2 regions of the Kitasatospora sp. NPDC091276 genome follow, and region 1 is predicted to be linked to the other one. Evidence: riboswitches for the same ligand, from Rfam matches in the RefSeq annotation. Region 1 holds a riboswitch; the other holds the start of a gene.
The links. A riboswitch is a leader RNA that binds a small molecule or an ion and turns the genes downstream of it on or off. The one in region 1 is predicted to bind cobalamin.
Positions count from the first base shown of each region.

Region 2: another riboswitch for cobalamin. It lies ahead of AB0O19_RS06920 (HoxN/HupN/NixA family nickel/cobalt transporter); the one in region 1 lies ahead of AB0O19_RS13030 (ribonucleoside-diphosphate reductase subunit alpha).

Region 1 covers NZ_JBFBFU010000008.1:225,453-232,923, reverse strand. Annotated here, with positions in the region: gene AB0O19_RS13040 (DUF6879 family protein) at 1-413, opposite strand, end outside; gene AB0O19_RS13035 (ribonucleotide-diphosphate reductase subunit beta) at 843-1,862, opposite strand; gene AB0O19_RS13030 (ribonucleoside-diphosphate reductase subunit alpha) at 1,859-4,282, opposite strand; cobalamin riboswitch at 4,474-4,616, opposite strand; gene AB0O19_RS13025 (hypothetical protein) at 5,060-6,106, shown strand; gene AB0O19_RS13020 (glycosyl hydrolase) at 6,246-7,471, shown strand, end outside.
Region 2 covers NZ_JBFBFU010000004.1:207,782-215,252, reverse strand. Annotated here, with positions in the region: gene AB0O19_RS06955 (aminopeptidase P family protein) at 1-209, opposite strand, end outside; gene rpmF (50S ribosomal protein L32) at 300-473, opposite strand; gene rpsR (30S ribosomal protein S18) at 528-764, opposite strand; gene AB0O19_RS06940 (GTP-binding protein) at 777-1,952, opposite strand; gene rpsN (30S ribosomal protein S14) at 1,949-2,254, opposite strand; gene rpmB (50S ribosomal protein L28) at 2,254-2,490, opposite strand; gene rpmG (50S ribosomal protein L33) at 2,616-2,780, shown strand; gene AB0O19_RS06920 (HoxN/HupN/NixA family nickel/cobalt transporter) at 2,893-4,005, opposite strand; cobalamin riboswitch at 4,035-4,249, opposite strand; gene AB0O19_RS06915 (metalloregulator ArsR/SmtB family transcription factor) at 4,331-4,714, shown strand; gene AB0O19_RS06910 (DNA-formamidopyrimidine glycosylase family protein) at 4,775-5,584, opposite strand; gene AB0O19_RS06905 (AAA family ATPase) at 5,665-6,576, opposite strand; gene aroQ (type II 3-dehydroquinate dehydratase) at 6,656-7,084, opposite strand; gene aroB (3-dehydroquinate synthase) at 7,093-7,471, opposite strand, start outside.

The sequences.
Region 1 (7,471 bases):
AGTTCGGCTCCGAGGAACTGCCCTGCATCCGTGTAGTGCATCCGGTAGACCTGGGCGTCATCGAACAGCCAGAAGTCGTGGTCCGGTAGCCCGGCCACCTTCTGGCGAGCCGTGTCGATGATGCCGATCGACTCGCCGGCCTTGATGTTGCCGGGGTACGACGCCAGCTCGTAGCGGAGGTAGTCCGACAAGGGGGAGTGGAGGACGTGCACCCGGGCCACCTGCTTGCCCAGATCCGTCATGGAGCGGACCCAGGGGTTGTCGAAGCGGCCAGGCGGCAGCCCCTTGCCGGCGAGGAAATCCGCGAACTCTTCACGTTCGTCGTCCACGTCGTAGACGGCCAGAGTTTCGAGCCGGAAGGCCGTTCGCTCGAACGTCTTGAAGAGACGGCCGAAGTCTTCACCCTTGAGCATGGAAGTACCCCTCCAGGACCGCAGCGGGGATCACGACCGCCGACTCGCCGTCCGGCAGGTTCAACTCCCCCAGACGGTAAGGGTCGGTGATCGCGTATCCCTGGACCACGTAGTCCCCGTTCTCGGTGCCCCACAGCGTGGGGCACGATCCGTCGTTGCAGGACCCATTCCCAGACAGCCAACGCAGCATCAGGTGCCTCCAGTCGCCGGTGGTTCCTGTCTTGGCCGATGCTCCCGGCTCTCTGGGCGCAGGGTCAAGAACCTGATCTTTCCAGAACGGGAAAGTCGTTCGACCGCCCCCGCCCGGTGTGAACGCCGGGTGGGGGCGGGGGAGTTCAGGGGGATGGGGTGGGCGGTCGGGTCGGTACAGACAGAGGTGCCCCGCGCGGCGGTGAGCCGGGCGGGGCACCTCTGGTGTGTCTGAGCGGTTTAGAAGTCGTCGTCGAAGGCGACGGAGCCCTCGACGGCGACCTGGTACGCCGACACACGGCGCTCGAAGAAGTTGGTCAGCTCCTGGACGTTCTGGAGCTCCATGAACCCGAACGGGTTCGTCGACCCGTAGCGGATCGGCAGGCCGAGGCGGGCGAGGCGCTGGTCGGCCACGGCCTCCAGGTACTGGCGCATGGAGTCGGTGTTCATGCCGGCGAGGCCGTCACCGCACAGGTCCTGGGCGAACTGGAGCTCGGCCTCGACGGCCTCTTCCAGCATCTCCGTGACCTGCTTGGCCATCTCGTCGTCGAAGAGGTCGGGCTCCTCCTCGCGGACCGTGTCCACGACCGACATCGCGAAGTCCATGTGCATGGACTCGTCGCGGAACACCCAGTTGGTGCCGGTGGCCAGACCGTGCAGCAGGCCACGCGAGCGGAACCAGTACACGTACGCGAACGCGCCGTAGAAGAACAGGCCCTCGACGCACGCCGCGAAGCAGATCAGGTTCAGGAGGAACGCGCGGCGGTCCTCCTTGGTCTGGAGCGAGTCGATGTGGTCGACGGCGTTCATGTACTTGAAGCAGAACTGCGCCTTCTGGCGGATGGAGGGGATGTTCTCCACCGCGTCGAAGGCCGCCGCGCGGTCCTCGGGGTCGGGCAGGTAGGTGTCGAGCAGCGTCAGGTAGAACTGGACGTGCACGGCCTCCTCGAAGAGCTGGCGCGACAGGTACAGCCGCGCCTCCGGGGAGTTGATGTGCTTGTAGAGGCTCAGCACCACGTTGTTGGAGACGATCGAGTCCCCGGTGGCGAAGAAGGCGACCAGGCGGCCGATGAGGTGGCGCTCGCCCTCGCTGAGCTTGGCCAGGTCGGCGACGTCGGAGTGCAGGTCCACCTCCTCGACGGTCCAGGTGTTCTTGATCGCGTCCCGGTACCGGTCGTAGAACGACGGGTAGCGCATCGGGCGCAGGGTCAGCTCGAAGCCGGGGTCGAGCAGCATCTTCTCGCGGTCGGGGGTGCTCACTGGCAGGCCTCGCAGGACTCGGGGTTCTCCAGGGAGCAGGCCAGCGCGGCCTCCTCCTCCGGGGTGAGGGTCGGGGTGTTCACGGGCACGGGCGCGGACGAGGACGCGGGCGCGGCGGCGCGGGCGGTACCGGAGGCGGCCTGGGCGATCCGGGTCGCCGGGCGCGAGCGCAGGTAGTAGGTGGTCTTGAGACCGACCTTCCACGCGTAGGCGTACATCGAGCTGAGCTTGCCGATGGTCGGCGCCGCCATGAACAGGTTCAGCGACTGGCTCTGGTCGAGGTACGGCATGCGGGCCGCGGCCAGGTCGATCAGCGCGCGCTGGGGCAGCTCCCAGGCGGTGCGGTAGAGCGAGCGGACCTCGGCGGGCAGCCAGCCCAGCTCCTGGACGGAGCCGTTGGCCTCGCGCAGGGCGTCGCGGGTCTGCTGGTCCCAGACGCCGAGCTCCTTGAGCTCGCGCACCAGGTACGGGTTGACCTGGAGGAACTCGCCGGACAGCGTCTCGCGCTTGAACAGGTTGGAGACCTGCGGCTCGATGCACTCGTAGACGCCGGCGATGGACGCGATGGTCGCGGTCGGCGCGATGGCCAGCAGCAGCGAGTTGCGCAGGCCGGTCTCGGCGATGCGGGCGCGCAGCGCGGTCCAGCGGTCGGCCCACTGCGGGGCGGCCGTCGGGAAGTGGTCGATGTGCAGCTCGCCGCGGGCGGCGCGGGTCTCGCCGTAGGCCTCGTGGCGGCCCAGCTGCTCGGCCAGGTCGGCGGAGCGCTCGTACGCGGTGAGCATGATGCGCTCGGCGATGAGGGTGGACAGTCGCGCGGCCTCGGCGGAGTCGAAGTCGATCCGCAGCTTGAAGAAGACGTCCTGGAGGCCCATCACGCCGAGGCCGACCGGGCGCCAGCGGGAGTTGGAGGTGCCGGCCTCGGTGGTCGGGTAGAAGTTGATGTCCACCACGCGGTCGAGGAACGTCACGGCGGTGCGGACGGTGGCGTCGAGGCGCTCCCAGTCCATGGCGCCGAGCAGGTCGTCGACGGAGGCCCCCGGGGCGACGTGGGCGCCGAGGTTGACCGAGCCGAGGTTGCAGACGGCGGTCTCGGAGTCGTCCGTGACCTCCAGGATCTCGGTGCACAGGTTCGAGGAGTGCACCGTGCGGCCGGGCAGCGCGGTCTGGTTGGCGGCGCGGTTGGAGGCGTCCTTGAAGGTCATCCAGCCGTTGCCGGTCTGCGCCAGGGTGCGCATCATCCGGGCGTACAGGGTCTGCGCGGGGATGGTGCGCACGGCCTTGCCGGCCAGCTCGGCCTTGCGGTAGGCCTCGTCGAAGTCGGAGCCCCACAGGTCGACGAGCTCGGGCACGTCGGCGGGGGAGAACAGCGACCAGTCCTCGTTGGCGTTGACCCGGCGCATGAACTCGTCCGGGATCCAGTGCGCCAGGTTGAGGTTGTGGGTGCGCCGCGCCTCCTCGCCGGTGTTGTCGCGGAGCTCCAGGAACTCCTCGATGTCGGCGTGCCAGGTCTCCAGGTAGACGCAGGCCGCGCCCTTGCGGCGGCCGCCCTGGTTGACGGCGGCGACCGAGGAGTCGAGGGTGCGCAGGAACGGGACGATGCCGTTGGACTTGCCGTTGGTGCCGCGGATCAGGCTGCCGCGCGAGCGGATGCGCGAGTAGGACAGGCCGATGCCGCCGGCGTGCTTGGACAGCCGGGCGATCTGCGCGTAGCGGTTGTAGATCGAGTCCAGGTTGTCCAGCGGGGAGTCGAGCAGGTAGCAGCTTGACATCTGCGGGTGCCGGGTGCCGGAGTTGAACAGGGTCGGCGAGGAGGTCAGGTACTCCAGCCGGCTCATCAGGCCGTACAGCTCGGCGACCTCCCGCACCGACTGCTCGCTGTCGCCGACCGCCAGGCCGCAGGCGACGCGGAGCAGGAAGTGCTGCGGGGTCTCGATGACCTTGCGGGTGATCGGGTGGCGCAGCAGGTAGCGGGACTGCACGGTGCGCAGGCCGAAGTACTCGAAGCGGTCGTCGCCGTGCGCGTCGATCAGCGCGTCCAGGGCGGCGGCGTGCTTGGTGACGAAGGCGGCGGTGGTGTCGCCGATCAGGCCCTCGGCGTGGCCGACGGCGATCGAGGCGGCGAAGGAGCGCGAGCCCTGGCTGTTCGCCTCGTCGACGATCTCCAGGGCGAGCAGCCGGGCGGCCAGCTTCGAGTACTGGGGGTCCTCGGCGATCATCGACGCGGCGGCGTCCACGGCCAGCCCGCGCAGCTCGGCGAAGTCCGAGCCGGCGTGGCGGCCGCGCAGCGCGGCGGCGGCGACATGGCCGGGGTCCACCTGGGGGAGATCGACGCTGCGGTCGGTGAGCAGCCGAAGGAGCGCGCCGCCGGGGTCGGAGACCGTCGGGTCGGTGGGGGCGGGGCCGGTGCCCTGGGCGGGCAGGGTGGCTGAGGCAGCGGTGGTCAAGGCGCTCTCTCCTGGCGGCGATCGGCGGCGGTGATCGGGGGGTACCGGGCCGTTCGGGGCAGGGGAGCACGGCACGTACGCAGGAAGCGTCGCGCGACGGTGGCGTCCCCGGCCCGCCCGCGAGGCCCGGAAGGTAGTTCTCGTGCTGGCGCGGCCTCTGCGGGAGGGCCCGTGCGCACACCGTCGGCAGGTACTCGGACTCGCGGGGCGGCTACTGGAGCCGCCCGCTCACCGCTGCGGGGCAGTCCCGGATTCGCACCGGGTTCCCCTGCATCGACAGCAGGATTGAGCATACATCTAGTGGTGTCTCTCTGATGCGACCCCACATGTAGTACGGCGCGGTGTGTCGGAGCGATGACCGGGGGTGCCGGGAGGGGGCGGGTCGTGGCCTTGGGGCGCCTCGGATCCGGGCTCCCGGCGCCCTGATTCCGGGCTCCCGGCGCCGTGATTCCGGGCCCCGGCGTCCTGGTTTCGATACGGAACGGTCACCGGGCGGACCGGTCGCCGCGGGCATGCCCTACGATCTGGGCGCATGAGCGAGCGAAGCGCCGAGGGGCGCGTTTCGCGAAGCGATCATCGAGCGAAGCGAGGGGGCGCGTGAGCGACGGAACTGGCGCACCCGGGCAGGGTCCGCAGGGAACGCCTCCCCCCGGGCCGGGGGACGCGCACGGTCAGCAGCCGCCGGTGGTGCCCGGTCCGGTGTTGCCGCCGAGCGGGGGCTTCGGGCCGCCGCCGGCCTCGTACGGGCCTCCGGTGCCGCCCGCGCAGCCGGTGGCGCAGCCCGGTCCGCCGGGGCAGCCTCCGCTGCCGCAGCCGGGACCGCCAGGGCAGCAGCTGCCGCCGCAGTGGCAGCCGAACCCCCAGGCGCACCCCCAGCCGAACCCCCAGGCGCATCACCAGGCACACCCCCAGCCGCATCCGCAGTCGTACCCGCAGCCCCAGGCGCCGCAGCGCGCCGAGCCGAACTGGGAGGCGCTGGCCGACCGCAACGCGGCGGACGGCAAGCGCCGCCGCCGGCTGCGGGCCCTCGGCGTGGCGGTCGCGGTCGTCCTGGTCGGCGGCCTGATCGCGGGCGGGGCGGTGCTGCTGACGAAGGGCGGCGGCGACAAGCCGGTCGCCGGGCCGATCGCCTCCGCCTCCAACCGGCCGTCCTCCGCCGCATCGGGTGCCGCGCCGAGTGCCGCCGCGACCCCGGGCGGGAACCCGTCCGGCACCCCGGGCGGCGCGCCGGACGACCCGTCGAGGCCGATCTGGGAGGCCGCCACCGACCCGGCGCCGCAGGACGCGGGGGCACTGTTCTCCGCGCTCCAGGTGACGGTCAACGGCGCCACCTGGAACCGGACCTTCGTCTCGCTGGACTCGCCCTGCTGGGACGGGAACTCGACGACCGGCGGGCTCGGCAAGGTCCTCGGTGACCAGGGCTGCCAGAAGGTGCTCCGGGCGACCTACGTCTCCGGCGACAGCGCGGTGACCGTCGGCGTCGCGGTCTTCGACCACAAGATCCAGGCCGAGACCTCGATGAAGAGCTACACCGGCCACCTCAAGGGCGCCGTCGCGCCGGGCGCGCCGGCCTTCTGCGCCACTCCGGGCTGCACCAACACGCACAACACCCTGGGCCGGTACGCCTACTTCACGGTCGAGGGCTCGGCGAAGGGCGGCGACACCGCCGACGCCGCCGCCACCGCGGCGGCCGCCGGCTTCGGCGAGCACGTGAAGGGCCAGCTGCTCCAGCGCGCCAAGGCCGCGTCCGCGGCCGCGCCGGGTGCGCCGGGTGCGCCGGGGGCCGCCGCGGCCGGCTGATCCGCCGTGACCCCCCGGCCCGGCGGGTTCGCTCGCCGGTGCCGGGGGAGTGTGGCAGGCTCTCGGGGCAGTCATTCGCACGAGTGTTCCGGTTGTGTCCGCCTGGGCCGGTGCCGGCGAGCAACCGGAGGAGCGGTCCGTGGCCCTGCCCAGAGCCCTGCGCGGCAAGCCCGCCGTCCTGGCCGCGGCCGGGGTCGTGGTCGCCGCGGGCGCCGTGGCGCTGTTGCAGCGTGACGGCCGGGCCGACGGCGAACGGCCCGTCCGCGTCCCGGTGACGGTAGGCCTCCCCGGCCGCACCCTGCCGCCGGAGGTCGGCCGGGACCTGCTCGCCCGGGATCCGCAGGCCTCGCCGAACGCCCGGGCCGTCCAGCAGCTGCTCGCCGACCTGGAGGGCCGGGCCCGCACCGGGCAGAGCGGCGGGACGGTCATCGGCCAGCACGTCGAGGCGCACAACGAGCGCAACAACCCCGAGTACGGCGACTACCGCGGCACCAAGCAGGTCGGCTACTACTACAAGAAGGCCGCCGACCTCACCGGCAAGCTGCCCGGCTTCGTCGAGACCGACCTCGGCCCCGGCTACGGCCAGACCGGCTGGGGCGTCGGCGACCCGCGCTCCTACTCGGCCGGCCGGTGGCCCACCTGCCGGGCCGGCTGGCAGTACACCGACGACGCCGTCGACCTGCTCTCCGCCGTCTGGTCCGGTCACCCGCGCGCCGACGACGGCAGCTACGGCACGGCCGGCGTCCAGCACAACTGCGACGGCACCACCACCGAACTGCCCGACAACGGCGGGGGGCCGGCCGGGATCGTCGGCATGTCCTTCCACCAGCCCTACCCGGGTTCGGACGTCAAGTCCTTCGAGCAGGTGCTCTGTTCGAACTCTCCGGCCGCCAAGGACAAGGGCTGGTTCGGCCGGGTCGTCGACAGCGCGCACGACACCCCCGAGTACCGCGCGCTGATGACCGACCTGTCCTACCTGGCCGACCACCTGGAGTACCTGGCCGCCCACGACGTGCCGGTGCTGCTGCGCCCGTACCACGAGATGAACGTGCAGGACTGCTCCCGCAGGTTCTGGTGGTCGGGCCAGAAGCCGGCCGACTACCAGGCGCTGTGGCGGATCACCTACCGCTACCTGGTGGAGACCAGGGGCCTGCACAACCTGCTGTTCGTCTGGACGCCGGTGTCCTGGGACGGAGCCCCCGGCGCGGACCCGTGGGACTACTACCCGGGCTCGCAGTACGTCGACGTGGTCGGGGTGGACGACTACAGCGGCAGCCCCGCGCACCCGATCGGCACCGGTGAGGTGTGGACCAAGCGGTACTACGACGGGCTCGCCGGCTACGGCAAGCCGCGGATCCTGGCCGA
Region 2 (7,471 bases), on a different contig from region 1:
ATCAGGTGTTCCCCGGTGTCGTCCGCCGGCAGATCGTCCGGCACTGCCAGCAGCACCCGCTCCCGGGTCAGCAGCAGCGTCGCCCCGCAGGGCGCGCAGCCCGTCAGATACCGCACGTTCGCCGCCCGGGTGATCAGCGCCGCATCGGCCCCGGCCGCACTGCAGTGCTCCCTCACCCGCTCCCGCCGACCCGCGTACGCATCAGACATGCGTCGAGCCTACGAACCCCCACTCCGATCCGCCCGCCGAGCACCCCCGACAGGGCGCGCCCCCACCCCCGCACGCCCCCTCCGTGGTCGCTACGCCCCCTCCGGGTCGATCAGGCCGCGGCGGTAGGCGGGGACCAGGTTCTGGGGGACGAGCAGTTCGCGGCCGTTGAGGGTGATCGGGACGAGCTTCGGGGCCTTGCCCTTCCACTGGGCCCGGCGGTGCCGGGTGTTGCTGCGGGACGTCTTGCGCTTGGGGACGGCCATCGGGGGCTCCTTGTCGGGTGGTGACGGTGGTGGCAGTGGTGACGGTGGGACCGGTTACCGGGTGGTGCCGGCGGCGTACGGGAGGAGGGCCATCTCGCGGGCGTTCTTGACGGCCCTGGCCACGGCGCGCTGCTGCTGGACGGTGAGCCGGGTGACGCGGCGGCTCCGGATCTTGCCGCGGTCGGAGACGAAGCGCCGCAGCAGGTCGGTGTCCTTGTAGTCGAGGTACTCGATGCCGGCCGCGAACAACGGGTTCGGCCGGGCCTTGGGCGGGTTCGGTCGCTTACGCACAGTGACGGCTCCTCAGTGAACGGGGTCGAGCAGGTCCCGGAAGGCGTCCGGCAGGGCCTTCCAGCCGGGTGCGCCCGCCGCGAGTTCGGCGTCGGTGAGCAGACAGGAGTCGAGCAGCCCGGTGACGCCGTCGACGTCGAGGCCCTCCGCGGTGAAGCTGAGCTGCTGCACCCGGTCGCCGTGCAGAGGGTGCCAGTCGAGGGCGGCGGCGGCCCGGCGGGCGGGCGGGTAGAGCTCCCAGGCGGCGTCGGGCAGGGAGGTGAGCCAGGGGCCGCACTCCTCGACGGCGAGGTTGGCCCCGGCGGCGTCCCAGGCGAGCATCAGGTCGGGCCGGTTGGCCAGCCAGAAGCGGCCGCGGCTGCGCTGGGCGGCGGGGACGAGCAGTTCCAGCGCCCGGTGCAGCCGCTCGGGGTGCAGCGGGCGGCGGCGCTCCCAGACCAGCGTGGTGACGCCGGCCTCGTCGCTCTCCTGCGGGAGCAGCGCGATCGCCGGGTTGACCCGGTCGCGGGCGGCGGCGACGTCGAAGCCGCCGAGGGCGGCCCGGGTGAGCGCCCCGGTGCCGAGCCGGACGACCCGGGCGGTGGGGTGGAGCTGGCGGAGCAACGCGAGCCCGGGCGCGTGCGCCGTCGCGCGCGGGACGGCGAGGGTGGTGGCGTACTCGACCTGGTGGGCGAGCGCCTCCGCGCGGGTCCGCTGGTCCTGGCGGGCGGTGTGCTCGCCGTGCTCCACCAGGTCGTCGGAGACGGAGAGTTCGCCGATCAGCCGGTCCGGGTCGACGGCCGTGACCACGCCCGCGAGTTCGACGGCGTCCTCCAGGTGGCGGCCGTCCGCCTCTCCCCCGGCGATCACCTCGACGGCCGGGTGCGGGTCGCTGCCGCCCCACAGTTCGACGATCGCGAGCCCGTACCGGCCCTCGTCGGCGATCCGCAGCAGTCGCGGCAGCAGGTCCTCGCGCAGGGCGCAGCAGGGGCAGTCGTTCACCAGCGGGACGTCGGCGGCGTCGAACCCGCCTCCCGCGTCGCGCAGTTCACGGTGGACGACGCCCTGCGAGGCCTCCCGCAGGTCATGGTGGAGGACCACCGCGTCCACCGCGGCCGCCGCCAACTCCCGGACGGCGGCGCGGCGTTCGTCGGCGTGCAGTCCGGCGACGACCACCACGGGCAGTTTGATCCCGTCCACGCCGCTCACCAGCTGGCCTTGCGGACGCCGGGCAGGTGGCCGGCGTGGGCGTGGACGCGGAGGTTGACCCGGGAGAGGCCGAAGGCGCGCAGGTAGCCGCGGGGGCGGCCGTCGACGGCGTCGCGGTTGCGGATCCGGGTGGCGCTGGCGTCGCGGGGCTGGCGGGCGAGTTCGGCCTGGGCGTCCGCGCGTTCGGCGGGGGCGGTGCCGGGGTGGGCGATGATCCGCTTGAGCTCGGCGCGGCGCTCGGCGTACCGGGCCACGACGGCGCGGCGCTGCTCGTTCTTGGCGATCTTGCTCTGCTTGGCCATCAGACCTTCCCCCCTCGGGCGCGGATGCGGGCGACGGCGGCCTCGATGCCGATCGTGTCGATGGTGCGGATGCCCTTGGCGCTGAGGGTGAGCCGGACGTACCGGCCCTCACCGGGCAGCCAGTAGCGCTTGTGCTGGATGTTGGGGTCGAAGCGGCGGCGGGTGCGGCGGTGCGAGTGCGAGATCGCGTTGCCGAATCCGGGCCGGCGGCCGGTGAGTTGGCAGTGGGCGGACATGGGTGCTCCCTGGCGTCCGGGAATGGGCGGGACGGAGCTCACGTTACACCAGATGAAAATGACTTCCATTTCGGTGTACGGTTTCGCCCCAGCCCCGAACACCCCGCCAACCCGGGAGGACACCCATGGCCCGCAGCGAACTGCGCCCCGTCATCAAGCTCCGCTCCACCGCCGGCACCGGCTACACGTACGTGACCCGCAAGAACCGCCGCAACGACCCGGACCGGATGGTCCTGCGCAAGTACGACCCGGTCGCGCGCCGGCACGTCGACTTCCGCGAAGAGCGCTGAACCCCGCCCGCTCGACGACCGGCACCGACCCGCAGCGACGAAACGGCGCCTCCCCCGGAATCCCGGGGGAGGCGCCGTCGCTGCTCGCTGCCGTCGCTGATCGCAGCCGTCGCTACTCGGCGGCCACCCAGCGCTTCTCCACCCGGGCCAGCTTCCAGTAGGCGATCGCCGCGGCCCAGACCACCACGAACAGCCCGGCGATCGCGTAGCCGACGTTGTCCAGCGAGATGCCCGCGATCCAGCCGGTGACCGGGTCGGTCAGATCGAGCTTCTCGTGCAGCACGCCGACCAGTTCGATGGTGCCGATGACGAAGGCCACCGCGATCGACAGCCCGGTGATCGTCAGGTTGTAGTACACCTTCCGGACCGGGTTCGCGAAGGCCCACTGGTACGCGAAGTTCATGAACGTCCCGTCCAGGGTGTCGAACAGGCTCATCCCGGCCGCGAACAGCAGCGGCAGGCAGACGATCGCGTACCAGGGCAGCCCGGCCGCCGCGCCCGACCCGGCCATCACCATCAGGGTGACCTCGGTCGCGGTGTCGAAGCCCAGCCCCAGCACCATGCCCACCGGGAACATCTGCCCGGGCCGGGTGATCGACCGGGTCGCCCGGTTCAGCACCCGGGCCATGAAGCCGCGCGAGTTGAGGTGCTCCTCCAGCTGCGCCTCGTCGTACGACCCGGCCCGCATCGCCCGGAACACCTTGAGTATGCCGAGCAGCGCGGCCAGGTTGAGCGCGCCGATCAGGTAGAGGAACGCCCCGGAGGCCGTCGTGCCGACCATCCCGAGCCACTTGTGGGTGGCCGAGTCGTCGTCCATCAGCGTGCTGGCCAGCTGCGCGCCGCCCGCCACCAGGGCGGCCATCAGCACCACCATCGAGGAGTGCCCGAGGGCGAACCAGAAGCCGACCGAGACCGGCCGCTTGCCGTCCGCCATCAGCTTGCGGGTGGTGTTGTCGATCACCGCGATGTGGTCGGCGTCGAAGGCGTGCCGCATGCCGAGGGTGTACGCGGTGATCCCGAGGCCCACCCCGAAGACCTGGGTGCCGACCGCGTAGTTGTGGGGCGCGACCAGGAAGACGAGCGTCCCGAAGGCCACCACGTGCATGGCCAGGATCACCCCCATCAGCCCGGCCGTGCGGACGGTGTCCTCGCGCTTCCAGCGGAACGTGGGCAGCACGGACGGTGTCGCCGGCGCCTCGGCGGCGGCGGTTTCGGGCAGGGTCATTCGGGTCACGCTCCAGCACCTCGTGGAAACACTTCGTGAGATGCCGTGGCCGGTCTCCTGGCTTACGGGGGTCCCGTACCCGCCTTCCCAGGTGCGCGAGGCTCCCAGTGGCGTCGTGGGTACGGACGTCTCTCCATCGTCGACGATCACGATGGCCCGATCACAGTGGCGAGGGCCGCTCCGGACTGGGACCCCTGAGGATCCGTCACCGGTCTTCCCGAGCACCACGGCGGGGAACACCGTAGGGGCCAGGACCCACCCTTGCAAGGCTGCGCACCTGCGCAGGTGTCCAGGATCACAGGCCCCCTCCTGCAACAATGTGCGCATGCATCTCGTACCGGCCGACCGCGCGGGCCACCGCACCATCGACGGACACCGGGTCTGCGAGGCCATCGCCGCGATCGGCGACCCCGCGCACGTCCGCACCTGGGCCGAGCGGTTCTCCCTGCTCGCCGACCCCGGGCGGCTCGCCCTCCTGCTCGCCCTCCACCGGGCCGGCCCGCTCGCCGTCTCCGACCTCGCCGTCGCCACCGGCATGCGCGACCCCGCCGTGTCCCAGGCCCTGCGGCTGCTCCGCACCGCGGGCGTGGTCACCGGAGACAAGGACGGGCGGGTCGTGCGCTACCGGCTCGTGGACGAGGCCCTGCGCCCCCTCCTCGACGCGTGCGCCGCCGCCGAACACCACGAGCCCAACACGGCCGTCGGCTGACCGGCTCCCCCCCCCCCGGAGGACGCGCCGGGGCCCGGCCGGAGCAACCCTCGAACGCGGTCAGGCCGCCTGGCAGGCGGGGCACCAGAAGAGGTTGCGCGCGGCGTGCTGCTCCGTCCGGACGTCGGTGCCGCAGACCAGGCAGGGCATCGCGGCCCGCCGGTAGACGTACACCTCGCCGCCGTGGTCGTCGACGCGCGGCGGGCGGCCCATCGCCTCGGGGGTGTGCTCGGGGCGGACGGTGTCGATCCGGCCCGCGCCGACGCCCTCGTGCATCAGGGCGACCAGGTCGGCCCAGATCGCGTCCCACTCGCCCCGGGTGAGGTCGCGGCCGGCGCGGTGCGGGTTGATCCCGTGGCGGAACAGCACCTCGGCCCGGTAGACGTTGCCCACCCCGGCCAGCACCTTCTGGTCCATCAGCAGCGCGGCGACGGTCGTCCGGCTGGCCGATATCCGGCGCCAGGCGGCCTGCGGGTCGGCGTCGGCGCGCAGCGGGTCGGGGCCCAGCCGGGCCGCGACGGCGGCCTTCTCCGCGCCGGTGACCAGCGCGCAGGTGTTGGGGCCGCGCAGGTCTGCGTAGCCGTCGTCGTTGGCCAGCCGCAGCCGGACCAGGCCGACCGGCTCGGGCGCGGGCCCGGTGCCGAAGGCGAAGCCGCCGTAGAGGCCGAGGTGGACGTGCACCCAGGCGCCCTCCTCGAAGCCGAGGAACAGGTGCTTGCCGACGGCTTCGGCCGCGGTGAGCAACTGCCCGTCGATGGCCTTGGCCTCGTCGGCGAACCGGCCCTGCGGACTGGACACCTCGACCGGGCGGCCGCCGAAGGCCTTCCGGTTCTCGGCGGCGAGGCGGTGGATGATGTGGCCTTCCGGCACGGGCGTCAGCTCCCCCGGGGTGGTTCGACAGGACCCGCACATCATCGCAGCCGGCACCGACACCGCCGGATCGTCGCAGGTCAGCGCACCGGCATGCCCATCAGCCGGGCCAGGATGACACGGTCCAGCTCGGCGGCGGTGCCGGCCACGTCCAGGTACGAGTTGTCGATGATCGGCAGCCCGGAGTTGTACCAGCCGGCCATCCGGCCGTGGATCCGCGCCACCTCCTCGTCACCGAGCCGCCGGGTGCCGCCGCGCCGGGCGTTGCGGTGCAGCACGGAGTCCAGGCTGGGCAGCAGCACGACCGGGATCATGCCGGGGCCGATGTGCCGCTTCCAGCCGCCGAGGCCGATGGCCGGGCGGTCCGGGAAGACGGCGTCGTCGATGATGCAGGAGATGCCGTTGGCGAGGTAGTTGCGGCAGGCGAAGCCGCAGGTGCGGCGGGCCAGCCGGTACTGCGCCTCGGAGGCGTCGTTCCAGCCGGACTGCGGGTTGGCGAAGCCGGACTGCACCCACTCGCGGACGTCGTCCAGGCTGATGTGCGCGGTCGGGCTGGGCCGGCGCTCGGCCCAGTACCGGGCGACGGTGGTCTTGCCGGCCCCGGCCGGGCCGATCAGCAGGACGGCGATCGGACTGGTGGGCGCGTGCCGCTGCGGCGGGTGGGCGGGGAGTTGCACGGGCGTGCCGGAGGGCAGCACGAAGTGCCCGGTGGACCCGACGGGGACCGGCGCGCCGGGCGCGGGTGCGGCCGGGGCGGGCGCGGCAACAGGAGCGGGCGGCACCGGAGCGGCCGGAACCGGCGGCGCGGCGGCGGGAACAGGAGCCGGAGCGGGCGGCACCGGAGCGGCCGGAACCGGCGGCGCGGCGGCGGGAACAGGAGCCGGAGCGGGCGGCACCGGCGGCGGCGCGGCGGCCCCCGACGGCTGCGGCCCCGGCGGAGCGACGGGACGCGGCGGGACCTGCCCGCCCCCGGCGTACTGCGTCACGGTCACCTCCCGACACCTCTCAGCGGGGAGACTACACGGCGGCCCGGCGGCGGGCACAGTCCGCCACCGGGCCGCTGACCAGGCGTCAGCGCGTGGCGAGTTGCTCGGCCAGGGCGCGCAGGGCCAGCTCGTACGAGCCGAGCCCGAACCCCGCGATGGTGCCGGAGGCCACCGCGGCGATCACCGAGGTGTGCCGGAAGGTCTCCCGGGCGTACGGGTTGGAGATGTGCACCTCGATCAGCGGCGCGGTGCGCTGCGAGGCGGCGTCCCGCATCGCGTACGAGTAGTGCGTGAACGCGCCCGGGTTGATCACCACGGGCACCTTGCCGTCGGCCGCCTCGTGCAGCCACTCCACCATCTGCTGCTCGGAGTTGGTCTCGTGCACCTCGACCTCGAAGCCGAACTCCTTGCCGAGCGCGGTGCAGCGCTCGACCAGCCCGGCGTAGGAGGTGGCGCCGTAGACGTCCGGCTCGCGGCTGCCGAGCCGCCCGAGGTTGGGGCCGTTGAGCACCATGACCCTGGTCACGCCGAGACCTCCGCGTAGGCGGCGACCAGCAGGGACGGGTCGGGGCCCTCCAGGACGGAGGTCTTGCCGAGGCCGTCCAGGACGATGAAGCGGATCAGGTCGCCGCGCGACTTCTTGTCGATCTTCATGGCGTCCAGCAGCTTCGGCCAGGCGTCCGCCTGGTAACGCAGCGGCAGGCCGACGGAGGCCAGCACGGTACGGTGCCGGTCGGCCGTCTCGTCGTCCAACCGGCCCGCCAGGCGGCCGAGTTCGGCGGCGAAGACCATGCCGATGGAGATCGCGGCGCCGTGCCGCCACTTGTAGCGCTCGTTGCGCTCGATGGCGTGGCCGAGGGTGTGGCCGTAGTTGAGGATCTCGCGCCGGCCGGACTCCTTG